2 regions of the Stenotrophomonas riyadhensis genome follow, and region 2 is predicted to be linked to the other one. Evidence: riboswitches for the same ligand, from Rfam matches in the RefSeq annotation. Region 2 holds a riboswitch; the other holds the start of a gene.
The links. Region 2 has a riboswitch for glycine ahead of gcvP (aminomethyl-transferring glycine dehydrogenase). Riboswitches for the same ligand answer to the same signal wherever they lie in the genome.
Positions count from the first base shown of each region.

Region 1: it holds a riboswitch for glycine, as region 2 does, so the genes downstream of both, SriyCCGPB3_RS19125 (trimeric intracellular cation channel family protein) here and gcvP (aminomethyl-transferring glycine dehydrogenase) in region 2, are expected to answer to the same signal.

Region 1 covers NZ_CP155568.1:4,139,241-4,146,954, reverse strand. Annotated here, with positions in the region: gene SriyCCGPB3_RS19135 (multidrug efflux RND transporter permease subunit) at 1-1,323, opposite strand, end outside; gene SriyCCGPB3_RS19130 (MdtA/MuxA family multidrug efflux RND transporter periplasmic adaptor subunit) at 1,320-2,486, opposite strand; gene SriyCCGPB3_RS19125 (trimeric intracellular cation channel family protein) at 2,772-3,389, opposite strand; glycine riboswitch at 3,474-3,577, opposite strand; glycine riboswitch at 3,591-3,680, opposite strand; gene SriyCCGPB3_RS19120 (GIY-YIG nuclease family protein) at 3,721-3,987, shown strand; gene SriyCCGPB3_RS19115 (nuclear transport factor 2 family protein) at 4,059-4,490, shown strand; gene SriyCCGPB3_RS19110 (NAD(P)/FAD-dependent oxidoreductase) at 4,708-5,988, opposite strand; gene SriyCCGPB3_RS19105 (NYN domain-containing protein) at 6,112-6,891, shown strand; gene SriyCCGPB3_RS19100 (glutathione S-transferase family protein) at 7,035-7,655, shown strand; gene SriyCCGPB3_RS19095 (primosomal protein N') at 7,707-7,714, opposite strand, start outside.
Region 2 covers NZ_CP155568.1:3,417,545-3,425,258, forward strand. Annotated here, with positions in the region: gene SriyCCGPB3_RS15960 (M2 family metallopeptidase) at 1-779, shown strand, start outside; gene SriyCCGPB3_RS15965 (hypothetical protein) at 899-1,291, opposite strand; gene SriyCCGPB3_RS15970 (siderophore-interacting protein) at 1,360-2,256, opposite strand; gene SriyCCGPB3_RS15975 (multidrug effflux MFS transporter) at 2,398-3,624, opposite strand; glycine riboswitch at 3,925-4,027, shown strand; gene gcvP (aminomethyl-transferring glycine dehydrogenase) at 4,090-6,957, shown strand; gene SriyCCGPB3_RS15985 (VOC family protein) at 7,050-7,460, opposite strand; gene SriyCCGPB3_RS15990 (amino acid permease) at 7,564-7,714, opposite strand, start outside.

The sequences.
Region 1 (7,714 bases), 720 kb from region 2:
CGAAACAGTCAGCGACACCAGGGTGAAGCCGATCTCGGCTGCGCCTTTCAGCGCTGCATCGCGGGGGCTTTCGCCTTCCTCCAGATGGCGGGCGATGTTCTCCAGCATCACGATGGCATCGTCCACCACGAAGCCGGTGGCGATGGTCAGCGCCATCAGCGTGAGGTTGTTGAGCGAATAGCCGGCCAGCAGCATCACCGCGAAGGTGCCGATGAGCGACAGCGGCACCGCGACGCTGGGAATGAGCGTGGCCGGCAGATTGCGCAGGAACACCCAGGTGACCAGCACCACCAGGCCGATGGCCAGTACCAGTTCTTTCTGCACGCCGCGCACCGACGCGCGGATCGATTCGGTGCGGTCGCTCAGTACATTCATCTGCACGCCGGCGGGCAGCGTGGCCTGCAGCTGCGGCAGCAGCGTACGCACCTGCTCGACCACGGCGATCACGTTGGCGCCGGGCTGGCGCTGGATGTTCACCAGCACTGCCGGCGTGGTACCGCTCCACGCAGCCAACTGGCGGTTCTCGGCGCCATCGGCAATGGTGGCTACATCGCCCAGCCGCAGCGGCGCGCCGTCGCGCCAGGCCAGTACCAGGGCACGGTACTCATCCACGCTGCGCATCTGATCGTTGGCATCGAGCATCACCGCGCGGATCGGGCCATCGAAACTGCCCTTGGGCAGGTTGACGTTGGCGGCGGCGATGGCGGTGCGGATGTGGTCCATGCCCAGGTTGTTGGCGGCCAGCGCCGCTGGATTGACCTGGATGCGCACCGCCGGGCGCTGGCCCCCGGCCAGGCTGACCAGGCCGACGCCGGGCAACTGCGCCAGGCGCTGGGCGATGCGCGTATCCACCAGATCGTGCACCTGCGGCAGCGACAGGCCTTGCGAGGTCACCGCCAAGGTCAGGATGGGGGTGTCGGCCGGGTTGACCTTGCGGTACACCGGCGGCACCGGCAGGTCCCCGGGCAAGAAGCTGCCCGCCGCGTTGATGGCGGCCTGCACGTCCTGCTCGGCCACACCCAGCGACACCTCCAGCCCGAACTGCAGGGTAATGACCGAGGCGCCACCGGAACTGGTCGACGACAGTTGTTTCAGGCCGGGAATCTGGCCGAGCTGGCGCTCCAGCGGTGCGGTGATGGTGCGTGTGGTCAGTTCGGGGCTGGCCCCCGGATACAGCGTGGTGATCTGGATGATCGGGTAATCGACCTGCGGCAGCGCCGCCACCGGCAGCAGGCGATAGGCCAGCACGCCGGACAGCAGCAGCGCCACCATCAGGAGAGTCGTTGCGACCGGGCGCAGGATGAACGGGCGCGAGAGGTTCATGCGCCGGCCTTGGTCGCGGCCTCCTCGGTGATGATCTCCACCGCCGTGCCGTCTTCCAGCCCGTCGATGCCTTCGATCACCACCTTGTCCCCTGCGGCCAGCCCGGAGCGCACGGCCACGCGTCCATCATCGGCTGGACCGAGCACCACGGTGCGGCGCTGTGCCTTGCTGTCCTTGTCGACGATATGCACGTAGTTGCCCTGGCTGCCGAACTGCACGGCGGCATCGGGAATCAGCAGCGCGGGCTGCTCGCCCAGCTGCAGGCGGACGTTGACGAACTGGTTGGGGAACAGCGCCAGATCGTGGTTGTCGAAGTGCGCACGCAGTTTCAACGTGCCGGTGGTGGTATCGATGCGGTTGTCGACGCTGGACAGCGAGCCGCGGGCCAGCTGCCGGCGTTCTTCGCGGTCCCAGGTTTCCACCGCCAGTGCCGGTTGCGCCTGCACGGCATCGAGCAGCGCAGGCAGCTCGGGTTCGGGCACCGTGAACAGCACGCTGATCGGCGCGGTCTGCGCCAGCGTCACCAGGCCTTCGGCATCGCTGGCGCGCACCAGGTTGCCCACGTCCAAACGGCGCAGCCCGACGCGGCCACTGACCGGCGCGGTGATGCGGGTGTACTGCAGCTGCAGGCGCGCTTCATCAACAGACGCCTGATCGCTGAGGCGGCGGCCCTGCAGCTGGCGCACCTTGCTCTGCTGGTCGCTCAGTTCCTGCCCGGACACGTAGTTCTGCTTCTGCAGTTCGCGGTAGCGCTGCAGCTGGCGCTCGGCGTTTTCCAGCTCGGCCAGATTCTGCTGCTGGGTACCCTGCGCCTGTGCCAGCTTCACCTCATACGGGCGCGGGTCGATCTGCGCCAGCAGATCGCCGGCCTTCACCTGCTGGCCTTCCTGGAAATGCAGCCGCAGCAGTTCGCCATCCACGCGGCTGCGTACCACCACGCTGTGCAGCGGGGTGACCGTACCGACCGCCTTCAGGCGCAGCACCAGCGGCTCGGCGCTGGCGCGTGCCACGCGTACCGGCACCGTCTTGCCCGGCGCATCGTCGCTGCTGCCGGCACCATTCCGGGGCCACAGCCACCACGCCAGAACGGCGACGAGGGCGATGGCCAGCACCGCCCATAACAGGCGGGCACGACGGAAGCGGGAATTTTCGGCGACAGACATGGGGCATCCTGCGCCCTGCGCGCGCAGGGACATGCGGGCCCGTCGGCGCGTTCACGGCACCACGGGCAGCGGGGAGGGAGTTGTCTGGCGGGGCCGCGGGCGCGGCGTGGCTGGATGCCGTCGCGGCAGCGACGGGGTGACAATGGTAGCCAATCACCCCGGCCAATGCCGCATGACCATGGTCATGCAACGCATTCGGTAGTGCCGGCCGCTGGCCGGCAACCTGCCGGAATCTGCGGGCGTGTGCCGTGTTGCCGGCCAGCGGCCGGCACTACCGTCAAACAATCAATGCACTTCGTCGTGATAGACGAACTTCGGCATTTCCCAGCGGTAGTGGATCGCCAGCAGGCGCAGCGCGAAGCCGCCGCCGAGGCAGCACAGGATCGCGGTGGCGTCGGCCACGCCCCAGTGCAGCAGCAACAGGTAGGCCGCGCCGGTCAGCAGCGCGATGATCGCGTACAGCTCCTTCTGGAAGATCAGCGGCACCTCGTTGCAGAGAATGTCGCGCAGCACGCCGCCGAAGGCGCCGGTCAGCATGCCGGCGATCAGCACGATCGGCATGGCATGGCCGGCCTCGCGCGCGATCGAGCAGCCGATCAGGGTGAAGGCGATCAGGCCCAGGCCATCGAGCACCAGGAAGGTGCGGCGGAAGTGGTGCATCCAGCGCGCCACCCAGGTGGCGATCAGCGCCGCGCACACGGTGAAGCCCAGGTACTCGGGATGCTTCACCCAGCCCAGCGGGTAGTGGCCGAGCAGGATGTCGCGCAGCGAACCGCCCCCGAGGGCGGTGACGCAGGCGATCATGACCACGCCGAACAGGTCCATGCGGCGACGGCCGGCGGACAGCGCGCCGGTCATGGCTTCGGCGGAAATGGCGATCAGGTAGATGATGGACAGCAGCATGGGACAGGCTCCGGGCGCGGTGGGGCCGGCCATGCGCGACTACCGCCACTGCCTGCGCAATGACGGGATGACGATGACCGGTGCCGCTCCCGCTGTCCTTTTGCCTGAGAGTTCAGCGGCGTTGGCCGCGTGCCCCTTCGGCGGATCGTCCCGGGCGTGCCCGGTGACCTCTCTCCAGCTCGGCGAGTCGAATGCATGGTTGGTGGGATTCCAGCCCACCGGCCTGAGCGATCATGGGAGCCTGCGCCTTCGGCGGGCGCCAGCGCGGCGCCTCTCTCCTGCATTCGGGCGCCAGTATATCCGCTGCAGTGCAGCACGGCATAATCCGGGCATGGCCCCGTCCCTCCGCCCGTGGTTCCTGTACCTGCTCGAATGCCGCGATGGCAGCTACTACGCCGGCATCAGCACCGATGTGGAGGCGCGTTTCGCCGCCCACCAGGCCGGCAAGGGCGCGCGCTACACCCGGGCACGGCCGCCACTGCGCGTGCTGGCCGTGCGCGAGTACCCGGACCGGGCCGCCGCCTCGCGGGCCGAGTGGCAGCTCAAGCAGCAGCCGCGCGAACGCAAGCTGGCCTGGTTGCAGGCGCCGGTCCTGTAGATCCACGCCATGCGTGGATGGGCCACTTGGCCCATGCCATGATCGCCCCGCGCCCAGAGCTGGAGACCCGGATGTCCACGATTGCCCTGCTGTTCGCTCTCTCCGCAGCAACGAGCCCCGCTGCCGACCCGGCCACGATCGCGGCCATCGAAGCCACCTGCCACGATTACGTCGACGGCCAGCTGGCGGCCGACCCGCAGCGCGTCGCCCGCTCCCTGCACCCGGACCTGGCCAAGCGCGCGGTCCTCGGCGATACACCCGACGAACGCTTGGGCCTGCGACGTATGTCGAAGGAAGAGCTGGTCTCGTTGACGAAGCAGGGCGCGCTGAAGACCCCGAAGGATCAATGGGACCGCCGCTGCACGGTGCTGGACGTGACCGGCAACGCGGCCTCGGTACGGCTGGAAACGCCGTGGTTCGTCGACTACTTCCACATGGGGCGCTTCGACCAGCGCTGGGTCATCGTCAACGCGCTGTGGTACCCGAAACCAAAGGCGCAGTGAGCGATGGGCGCCGCAGGTAGAGCTTGGCTTTCAATTGCCGGTACTGCGAGAAAGGAAGACCTCTGCCGGGTTTGGTCGAAACGGCGAGTGCCCGGCGGCCTGATGAGGCAGTAGAGCCACGCCATGCGTGGCTGAGCTCCATGCGGCCTGCACAGACATTCATCCACGCATGGCGTGGATCTACTCCCAGGCAGAGAACCCGTGTCCGTCTTCGGCCCTAGCGCCTCGGTCGCCGGTCTTCCTGGTCATCACCGAAGATGATGCGCGCGCTGCGCTGATAGCTCCAGTACGCCACCGCCCAGTTCAGCAGCACCACGACGCGGTTGCGGAAACCGATCAGGAAGAACACGTGTGCGGCCAGCCAGAACCACCAGGCGAGGACGCCCGAGAGTTGCAGCCTGCCCAGGTGCACGATCGCGGCCATGCGGCCGATGGTGGCCAGGTTGCCGAAGTCGGCGTACTTGAAGGGACCTGGTGCCGGCTTGTCGTCCAGGCGCGCGCGGATCACCTCGGCCACGTACTTGCCCATCTGCTTGGCGGCGGGCGCGACGCCGGGTACCGGCTTGCCGTTGGCTTGATTCAGTGCGGCCAGGTCACCGGCCACGAACAGCTCGGGGTGCCCAGGCAGGGTGAGGTCCGGCTGCACCTGCACGCGGCCGGCGCGGTCCAGCGGCACATCCAGGGTGCGCGCCAGCGGTGAAGCGGCCACACCGGCGGCCCAGACCACGGTGCGGGCCGGCACGAACTGATCGCCGAGCTTGAAGCCCTGGCTGTCGATGTCGCTCACCGGGGTACCGGTCAATACTTCCACGCCCAGTTTTTCCAGTTGCCGCCGTGCCTTCAGCGAAAGCACTTCCGGGAACGAAGACAACACGCGCGGGCCGGCTTCGACCAGCCGCACCTTGGCGCTGGCCGGATCGATATGGCGGAACTCGTTGCGCAGCGTATGCCGCGCGATTTCGGCCAAGGTACCGGCCAGTTCAACACCGGTGGGGCCGCCGCCGACCACGGCAAAGCTCAACCACGCCGCTTTCTTCGCCGGGTCCGGCTCGGCCTCGGCGCGTTCGAACGCCAGCAGCAGCTTGCGGCGCAGTGCGATGGCATCGTCCAGCGTCTTCAGCCCGGGCGCATCATCGGCCCATTGGTCGTTGCCGAAGTAGGCGTGGGTGGCGCCGGTAGCCAGCAGCAGGCTGTCGTAGTCCAGCGTGCTGCCATCGGCCATGCGGATCTGCCGGGCCTGCTTGTCGATGGTCACCACTTCGCCGAGGCGGACTTCCACATTGCGCTGGTGGCCGAGGATGTGGCGCAGCGGCGCGGCGATGTCCGGCGCGGACAGGCCGGCGGTGGCCACCTGGTACAGCAGCGGCTGGAACAGATGGTGGTTGCGGCGGTCGACCAGGGTGATGCGTATGCGCTCGCGGGCCAGGGCACGGGTGGCCCAGAGGCCGGCAAAACCGCCGCCGACAACAACCAGGTGGGGAACGCGCTCGCGACTCATCGACTCACTCCAGTGGGGGCATTGGGGGAAGCGCCTGGCATCTTCGCACGATGGCGCCCTGTCACGTCAGCGCCCGCATGGATCGGCGATACTCGGGTTCAGGCAACCGCCCGTGAGGAGCCCATGAGCGAACCGGAAAAGCGCATCGCCCTGTTGATCGACGCCGACAATGCGCCGGCCTCGAAGATCGACGAGGTCCTGGCTGAAGTCGCCCGCTACGGCGTGGCCAACGTGCGCCGCGCCTATGGCAACTGGAAGAGCCCGCGGTTGAAGGGTTGGGAGGCCGTGCTGCACGAATATGCGATCCGCCCGATCCAGCAGTTCGCCTACAGCAAGGGCAAGAATGCCTCGGACATGGCGATGGTGATCGATGCCATGGACCTGCTGTACGCGCGCAATCTCGATGGCTTCGCCATCGTGTCCAGCGATGCCGATTTCACCCCGATGGTGATGCGCCTGCTGACCGATGGCGTGAAGGTGTATGGCTTCGGCGAGAAGAAAACCCCGGAGCCGTTCGTCAACGCCTGCTCGAAGTTCACCTATCTGGAAGCGCTGGGCCAGACCCATGCCAGCGTGCCGGATACCGAACAGGCGTCCAGCGAACAGGCATCGAACGAACCTGTCGCCAATGATGATGCGCGGCCGCGCAAGAGTGGTGCGGAAATGCGCAGCGACACGCGGCTGGTGAAGATGCTGCGCCGCGCGGTGTCCGCGGCCGAGGGCGAGGATGGCTGGTCGCACCTCGGCCCGGTCGGCAGCCAGATCGGCAACCAGGCGTCGTTCGACCCGCGCAACTACGGCTACGGCAAGCTCAGTGACCTGCTGGCGGCGATCGGGCTGTTCGAGCTGAAGAAGGACGGCAAGTCGTCCTACGTCCGCGCGCTGCCAAAAAAGAACAGGTAGTTCCGGCCGCTGGCCAAGAAAGAACCGGTAGTGCCGGCCGCTGGCCGGCAAGCCCCAGATGCCAGATCCCGCATCCGGCACGCACATCTCCACTCCGATCAGGCGTATCGTTGCCGCTCGCATTGCCAGCAAGGAAAACCCGCATGTTGAAGATCTGGGGCCGCCGCAATTCCAGCAACGTTCGCAAGGTGCTGTGGTGCGCCGAGGAGATCGGCCTGCCGTATGAATCCATCGAAGTCGGTGGCAGCCACGGCGGCACGCAGACGCCGGAGTACCTGGCGATGAATCCCAACAGCCTGGTGCCGGTGATCGAAGACCATGGCCTGCCGCTGTGGGAATCGAATGCCATCGTGCGCTATCTGAGTGCGCGCTACGCGCTGGGCACGCTGTACGCCGAAGACCCGATGGAACGCGCCCAGGCCGAGAAGTGGATGGACTGGAGCACCTCGCGCATGGCGCCGCTGTACACCGACCTGATCTGGGGCATCATGCGCACCGCCCCGGCCGACCGTGACGAAGCGCGCATCAATGCCGCCATCGTGCGTGCCGGTGACTACCTGGCGATGGCCGATGCCACGTTGGCCAGACAGCCGTGGCTGTCGGGCGAGACGTTCGCGATGGGTGACATTCCGCTGGGCTCGCTGATCTACGCCTGGTTCGAACTGCCGATCCAGCGCCCGGAACTGCCGCACCTGGCCGATTGGTATGCGCGCCTGCGCGAGCGGCCGGCCTACCAGCGCGGCGTGATGTCGCCGCTGACGTAAGCGGTGGCGGTCGGGGTCAGAGCCCTTTTCTGCGAAAAGGGATCCGACCCCTCAGTACA
Region 2 (7,714 bases):
ACGTGCGCACCAAGATGTGCATCAAGCCGAACGAAGAGAACTTCACCACCATCTACCACGAGCTGGGCCACATCTATTACGACCTGGCCTACAACCCGCTGCCGCCGCTGTTCCAGGGCGGTGCCAACGATGGCTTCCATGAAGCGATCGGCGACACCATCGTGCTGGCGATGACGCCCAAGTACCTCAGCTCGATCGGCCTGGTCGATGCACCGACCGAGAGCCGCGAGGCAGTCATCAACAACCAGATGCGCATGGCGCTGTCGGGCGTATCGTTCCTGCCGTTCGGGCTGATGATCGACCGCTGGCGCTGGGGCGTGTTCGATGGTTCGATCACCGCCGACAACTACAACAAGGCGTGGTGGGACCTGAAGGCAAAGTACCAGGGCGTGGCACCGGCCAGCACCCGTGGCGAAGAATTCTTCGACCCGGGCGCGAAGTACCACGTGCCGGGCAACACCCCGTACACGCGTTACTTCCTGGCGCGCATCCTGCAGTTCCAGTTCTACAAGGGCCTGTGCGACGCGGCCGGCTACAAGGGCCCGTTGCATGAGTGCACCTTCTACGGCAACAAGGAAGCCGGCCAGAAGTACTGGGCGATGCTGAGCAAGGGCGCCAGCCAGCCGTGGCAGGCCACGCTGAAGGAGTTGACCGGCACCGACAAGCTCGATGCCGGCCCGATGATCGAGTACTTCACCCCGGTCAACGAGTGGCTGAAGCAGCAGAACGAAGGCCAGATGTGCGGCTGGCAGGCCAACGCGGCACCGGCGGCGAAATGAAAAAAGGGGCGGATCCGCGAGGATCCGCCCCTTTCCGGTAGTGCCGGCCGCTGGCCGGCAACCACGCGATGAAGACCCAACGGGCAGCCGGCCAGCGGCCGGCCCTACCGAAATGCCTGTCAGCTGTCCTTCTTCGCCGCCATCGCGGCAACCAGTTCGGCCTTGAATTCTTCGAAGGTCTGGCCCTTCTCTTTCGCTTCGGCCTGCGCGGCATCGCGCAGCGCATCGGAATACATCAGGCGCACCGGCGTACCGTTGCGCTCGTGCAGTTCACCGGCCTGCATGATCAGCGCCAGCACCTGCGCGGCCGAGTCACTGTGCCCGGCGATGCGGCCATCCATGCCCAGCACCCATTCGCCATCACGGCGCACGACACCGGCCAGCAGGGTGCGCTGCGCATCGCGCAGCTCGGCATGCGGCTCCACCGGCGAGGCCTGGGCAGCGGCCTTGTTGGCGGCCTGCTTTTCCTGGCGACGGCGCTGGTCGCGGCGGGTCTTGGAGCTGGTGGACATGGTGCGGTACCGCTGCGAGGGGGGCGCAAGGATAGCGCACCCCGCCCGCAGCGCCGCTTCACGTCGCCTCAGTCCAGTACTTTGCCGTGCCTCCAGTAGCCCATGAAGGTGATCGCTCGGCGGTCCAGCCCACAGTCGCGGACCAGATGGCGGCGGATCGCCATCACGGCCCCTGCCTCGCCTGCCACCCAGGCATACAGCGGTCCGCCCACACTGGCATCGGCCTGCTCCCAGAGGATCTGCGCGTCGACGTCGATCTCTTCCAGCGCATCGTCGGCAGCCACGCTCGACGACGCCGCCAAGCGCGCCTGCACTGCCTGCAGCAGGGGCTGCCCGTACGTCGCCTGCCCGCGCGGCAACCAGACCAGCTCGGCCGTGGCCGGCGCCTTCAGGGGAACCGCATCACCGGCCTGCGCCACCTCCAGCAGGGCCAGCGTGCGCGGCGGATCCACCATGGCCGCCAGTTCCTCGAGAATCCCGGCCACTGCCGGCAACGCGGTCTCGTCAGCCACCAGCAGCACCTGGCCAACGCCGGCCGGCGGCTTCCATTCCCAGCCCTCGCTGCTCTCGGCGCAGTCGGCGTCCGGGGCCAGCAGCACCACGCGGTCTCCCGGCCTTGCATGCATGGCCCAGCGCGAAGCGGGCCCGGTCACGCCGTGGATGACGAAATCGACGTCGACCTCGCCCTGCTCGGCGCGTAGCTGGCGGATCGTGTAGGTGCGCATCGGCGGGCGCTGATCATCCGGCAGCGCCCGGTAGCGCGGGTACCAGTCCTCGCCGCTGGGGACCTGCGGCAGGTCCTGGCCGGGCAAGGGGAAGAACACCTTGATCCGCTGGTCCGGGCCTTCGGTCTTCATCCGCGCCACGTCGGCACCAGTGAACACCATGCGGTCCAGGGAAGGGGAGAGAACGCGGCGCTCCTTCAGCGCCACCTCGAACAGGCGGTAGGTCTGCTGCGCAGCCATGGGGGAACCTCATGCAACGACATCGGATTGGCTGGCTGTCGTGCACCTGTGCACCGGCTGGCTGGAGTGCCCAGCCTAGTCCCGTGGTTTCCCGTCGCAAGCGCTGCGGGCGTCGCGGCCTGCCCTACCCCTGCACGCTGCTCAGTGACCCGTGCAGACTGCCTGCGCCGCGCGTTCACGTTGGTGTTCCCAGTACCAGAACACGAAACCAGCACCGAAGAAGGCGGCCTGGCCCAACGCCAGGCGCAGCGGGCTGGCGCTCAGCAGCGGCGACACCACGCCGGCCACCACGGTGCTGATCATCAGCTGCACGAAGGCCTGCAGCGACGAGGCCAGGCCGCGCTGGTGCGGGTACATGTCCAGCACCGCCAGCGCCAGGATCGGGAAAATCAGCGCCATGCCCATGCCGCCCAGGAAGATCGGCAGCACCGCCCACGGCAGCACGAACTGCGGGGCCAGCGCCACGTAGCCGACGTTCAGCAGCACCGACAGCGCGCACAGGACGAAACCGATGGCGACCTGGCGGGTGGGCGTGGTGTGCCCGGCCATGCGCCCCGACAGAAACGAGCCGGTGGTCATGCCGCCGATGGTGGGGATGAACAGCCAGGCAAAACCACCCTCGCCCAGATGCAGGTGCTGCATCACGAACACCGGCGCCGAGGAGATGTACAGGAAGATGCCGCCGAAACCGATGCTGCCGGCCAGCGCCAGGCGCAGGAACCGCGGGTTGAAACCAATGCGCACGTAATCGCGCATCAGCACGCGCGGCGACAACGGCACCCGTGCCTCCACCGGATGGGTTTCCGGCAGGTAGCGTGCGGTCGCCGCCAGCAGGACCAGTGCGAACACCACCAGGAACCAGAAGATCAGTGGCCAGCCGGCGCCGCTGAGCAGGATCCAGCCACCGATGATCGGTGCGATCGCCGGTGCGATGCCGAACAGCATCGACACCTGGCTCATCAGTCGCTGCGCGTCGTGGCCGTGGTACAGGTCGCGGATCACCGCGCGGCCGACGATCATGCCGACGCCCGCGGACAGTCCCTGCAGCGCGCGGAACGCCAGCAGCGTGGTCAGGTCGGTGGACAGCGCGCAGCCAACCGAAGCGCCGACGAACACCACCAGGCCGCCAAGGATCACCCGCTTGCGGCCCCAGGCATCGGACAGCGGGCCGTGCGCCAGGCTCATCAGGCCGTAGAACAGCAGGTATACGCTGATGGTCTGCTGCACTGCCACCTCGTCCACCGCCAGGCGCTGGGCCAGCTGCGGGAACGCCGGGAAGATGGTGTCGATCGAGAACGGACCGAACATGGCCAGGCCGGCGAGCAGCAGGGCCATGCGGCGGGTGGAAGGAGCAACAGCGGCGGTCATGGAGAAGGCGTCCGGCAGGGCCATGCGCGGCACGCACGGCGGGCGCCGGTCCCCCTGCAGCAGGGACGGCGCCAGATGAATTCGGGTATCCGCCCATCATAGGTGGGGATTGCACCTGATGCCATGCAGCAGTGCACAAAACGCACGGACGGGCCATCGGCCATTCAGGCGCGGCGGCCAGGTCCGAAGGCGGCCGGCGCGCCCGCAACGGGCTATAATCGGCGGGCAACACGGTGGGAGAAGCGGAACACCGCTGCCGAAGGCGCAACGCCCGTAATCGCTCAGGCCCGATACCACCCGTAACACAACTCTGGAGAGACCGGTTCGATCCGGCGCCGAAGGGGCACGAAGCTGCGGTTCGCCGCGCTTCCAAACTCTCAGGCAAAAGGACAGAGGGGCGCCCCGCAGACCGCCAACCGGCGGCTTGTGCCCGTGCGTGTGCCCTTTCCTGACGGATCCTTCGCCATGTCCCAGAACACCCCTTCCCTGCGTGAGCTCGAGCATCATTCCGCGTTCGTCGAGCGCCACATCGGTCCCAACGATGCCGAGATCGCGCAGATGCTCGACGTCGTCGGCCACGCGTCGCTGGATGCGATGACCGATGCCATCGTGCCGGCCAAGATCAAGTCGCCGGCGCCGCTGGCGCTGCCGGAGTCGATGACCGAAGTGCAGGCACTGGCGAAGATCCGTGCGATCGCCGACAAGAACACCGTGCTGCGCAGCTTCATCGGCCAAGGCTACTACGGTACCCACACGCCGAACGTGATCCTGCGCAACATCCTGGAAAATCCGGCCTGGTACACCGCCTACACCCCGTACCAGGCGGAAATCTCGCAGGGCCGCATGGAAGCGCTGATCAACTTCCAGACCCTGTGCGCCGACCTCACCGGCATGGAAATCGCCAACGCCTCGCTGCTGGACGAAGCCACCGCCGCCGCTGAAGCGATGACCCTGGCCAAGCGTTCGGCCAAGTCGAAGTCGGACACCTTCTTCGTGCACGACGCCGTGCACCCGCAGACCCTGGAGCTGCTGCGCACCCGCGCCGAGCCCATGGGCATCGTGCTGCGCGTCGGCACTCCGGCCGAAGCGCTGGAAGCGGAAGCCTTCGGCCTGCTGCTGCAGTACCCGGACACCTTCGGCCAGGTCGGCGACTACAAGGCGCTGGTCGATGCCGTGCACGCACGCGGTGGCCTGGTGGCCGTGGCCACCGACCTGCTGGCGCTGACCCTGCTGGCCGCCCCGGGCGAATGGGGTGCGGACATCGTGGTCGGCAACAGCCAGCGTTTCGGCGTGCCGTTCGGCTTCGGTGGCCCGCACGCGGCCTTCATGGCCTGCCGCGACGCCTACAAGCGCTCGATGCCGGGCCGCCTGATCGGCGTCTCGGTCGATGCCCAGGGCAACCCGGCCTACCGCCTGACCCTGCAGACCCGCGAGCAGCACATCCGCCGCGAGAAGGCCACCTCCAACATCTGTACCGCGCAGGTGCTGCTGGCAGTGATGGCGTCGATGTATGCCGTCTACCACGGCCCGGAAGGCCTGACCCGCATCGCCCGCCGCACCCATCGCCTGGCCTCGATCCTGGCTGCGGCGCTGCGCAAGGCCGGCGTGCAGGTTGGTGGCGACTTCTTCGACACCCTGCATGTCACTGGCGTGCACGCCGATGAGATCCACGCCAAGGCCCGCGCCGCCGGCTACAACCTGCGCGCGATCGACAGCGACTCGGTCGGCATCAGCCTGGACGAGACCACCACCCGCGCCGACATCGTTGCCGTGGCTGCCGTATTCGGTGCCGCACTGGATGTCGACGCGCTGGATGCCAGCACCGCCGATGCCCTGCCGGCCGGCCTGCTGCGCCAGTCCGCATTCCTGACCCACCCGGTGTTCAACACCCACCACAGCGAGCACGAACTGCTGCGCTACCTGCGTTCGCTGGCCGACAAGGACCTGGCGATGGACCGCACGATGATCCCGCTGGGCTCGTGCACCATGAAGCTCAACGCCACCGCCGAGATGATCCCGGTGACCTGGCCGGAGTTCTCGCAGATCCACCCGCTGGTGCCGGCCGACCAGGCGCTGGGCTACAAGGAACTGATCGATACGCTGGAAGCGATGCTGGTCGAGTGCACCGGCTACGATGCGGTCAGCCTGCAGCCGAACTCCGGCGCGCAGGGCGAGTACGCCGGCCTGCTGGCGATCCGCGCCTTCCACCGCTCGCGCGGTGAGGAACATCGCGACATCTGCCTGATTCCGGACTCGGCGCACGGCACCAACCCGGCCTCGGCACAGATGTGCGGCATGAAGGTGGTGGTCACCAAGACCGATGCCAACGGCAACGTCGATGTCGAGGACATCCGCCTCAATGCCGAAAAGTACAGCGACCGCCTGGCCGCGATCATGATGACCTACCCGTCCACGCACGGCGTGTTCGAGGAAGAGGTGGTGGAGATCTGCGAGATCATCCACAAGCACGGCGGCCAGGTGTACACCGACGGTGCCAACATGAACGCCCTGGTCGGCGTGGCCAAGCCGGGCAAGTGGGGTTCGGACGTTTCGCACCTGAACCTGCACAAGACCTTCTGCATCCCCCACGGCGGTGGCGGCCCGGGCGTCGGCCCGTGCGCGGTCAAGGAGCACCTGGCGCCGTTCCTGCCGGGCAAGCTGGGTGACCACGGCCCGGTCGGCATGGTCAGCGCAGCCAGCTTCGGCAGCGCCTCGATCCTGCCGATCAGCTGGATGTACATCGCGATGATGGGCACCGAAGGCCTGCGCAAGGCCACCCAGGTCGCGCAGCTCAATGCCAACTACATCGCCAAGCGCCTGGCCCCGCACTTCAAGACCCTGTACACCGGCCGCAACGGCCTGGTGGCGCATGAGTGCATCCTGGACGTGCGCCCGCTGGAGAAGACCAGCGGCATCGGTGCCGAGGACGTGGCCAAGCGCCTGATCGACTTCGGCTTCCACGCCCCGACCCTGAGCTTCCCGGTGGCCGGCACGCTGATGGTCGAACCGACCGAGAGCGAGTCGCTGCACGAGCTGGATCGCTTCATCAACGCGATGATCCAGATCCGCGAGGAAATCACCGCGATCGAAGACGGCCGCCTGGACCGCGAGGACAACCCGCTGAAGAACGCACCGCACACTGCCACCGCAGTGACCGCGAGCGAGTGGACCCACGCCTACCCGCGCGAACTTGCCGCCTTCCCGCTGGCCAGCCTGAAGCAGAGCAAGTACTGGCCGCCGGTGGCCCGTGTCGACAACGTGTACGGCGACAAGAACGTGATGTGCGCCTGCATCCCGGTCGATGCCTACAAGGATGATGAAGTCGAAGCGTGATTCCTCGCTGCATCGGTAAAGAAAACGGCCCGCGCAAGCGGGCCGTTTTCATAAGGGCGTATGGACCAGGGCCCACACCCACAAACATCTGATCACGGGTCCGGCATCTGCCCCAAGCTCAACTGCCACGACACGCCGAAGCGGTCCTGCACCCAGCCGTAGCGGTTGCTGAAGTCATAGTCGCCCACCGGCATCAACCAATGGCCGCCCTCACCCAGCACGCGTGCGGCACGTTCGAACTGCTCGGCACCGGAACACTCGACGAACAACGAGATCGACGGGGTGAAGGTGAAATCGTGCACGTCCAGGCTGTCGAAGCACAGGTAGTGGGTGCCACCGAGCAGGAAGATCGCCTGGCGGACCTGCCCCGGCACGCCGGCGCCGGCCCCCTCGGGATGGCGTTGCAGGGCCAGCAGGCGGAAATCGGCAAAGGCTTCGGCGTACAGGGCCAAGGCGGCCTCGGCCTGGCCGGTGAACATCAGGAAGGGGCGGCTGCGCAGCATGCGGTACTCCTGGTCGACGGGCCGCTGACGGCCCACACGATCAGGATGGCACGGCAGATGTGCAGCCCCCGTGGTAGTGCCGGCCGCTGGCCGGCAGCTTCAGTCACGCCTCGCGCATGCGCCGTGCGATGGCGCTGCTGGCGGCAATCGTGGCGGTCAACGCCACCATCGACAGGAACTGCAGGCGGGTATGCGACTCACTCAACAGCAGGCCGAAGATCAGTGCCAGAATCGCCAGCGCGCAGCAGGTCAGC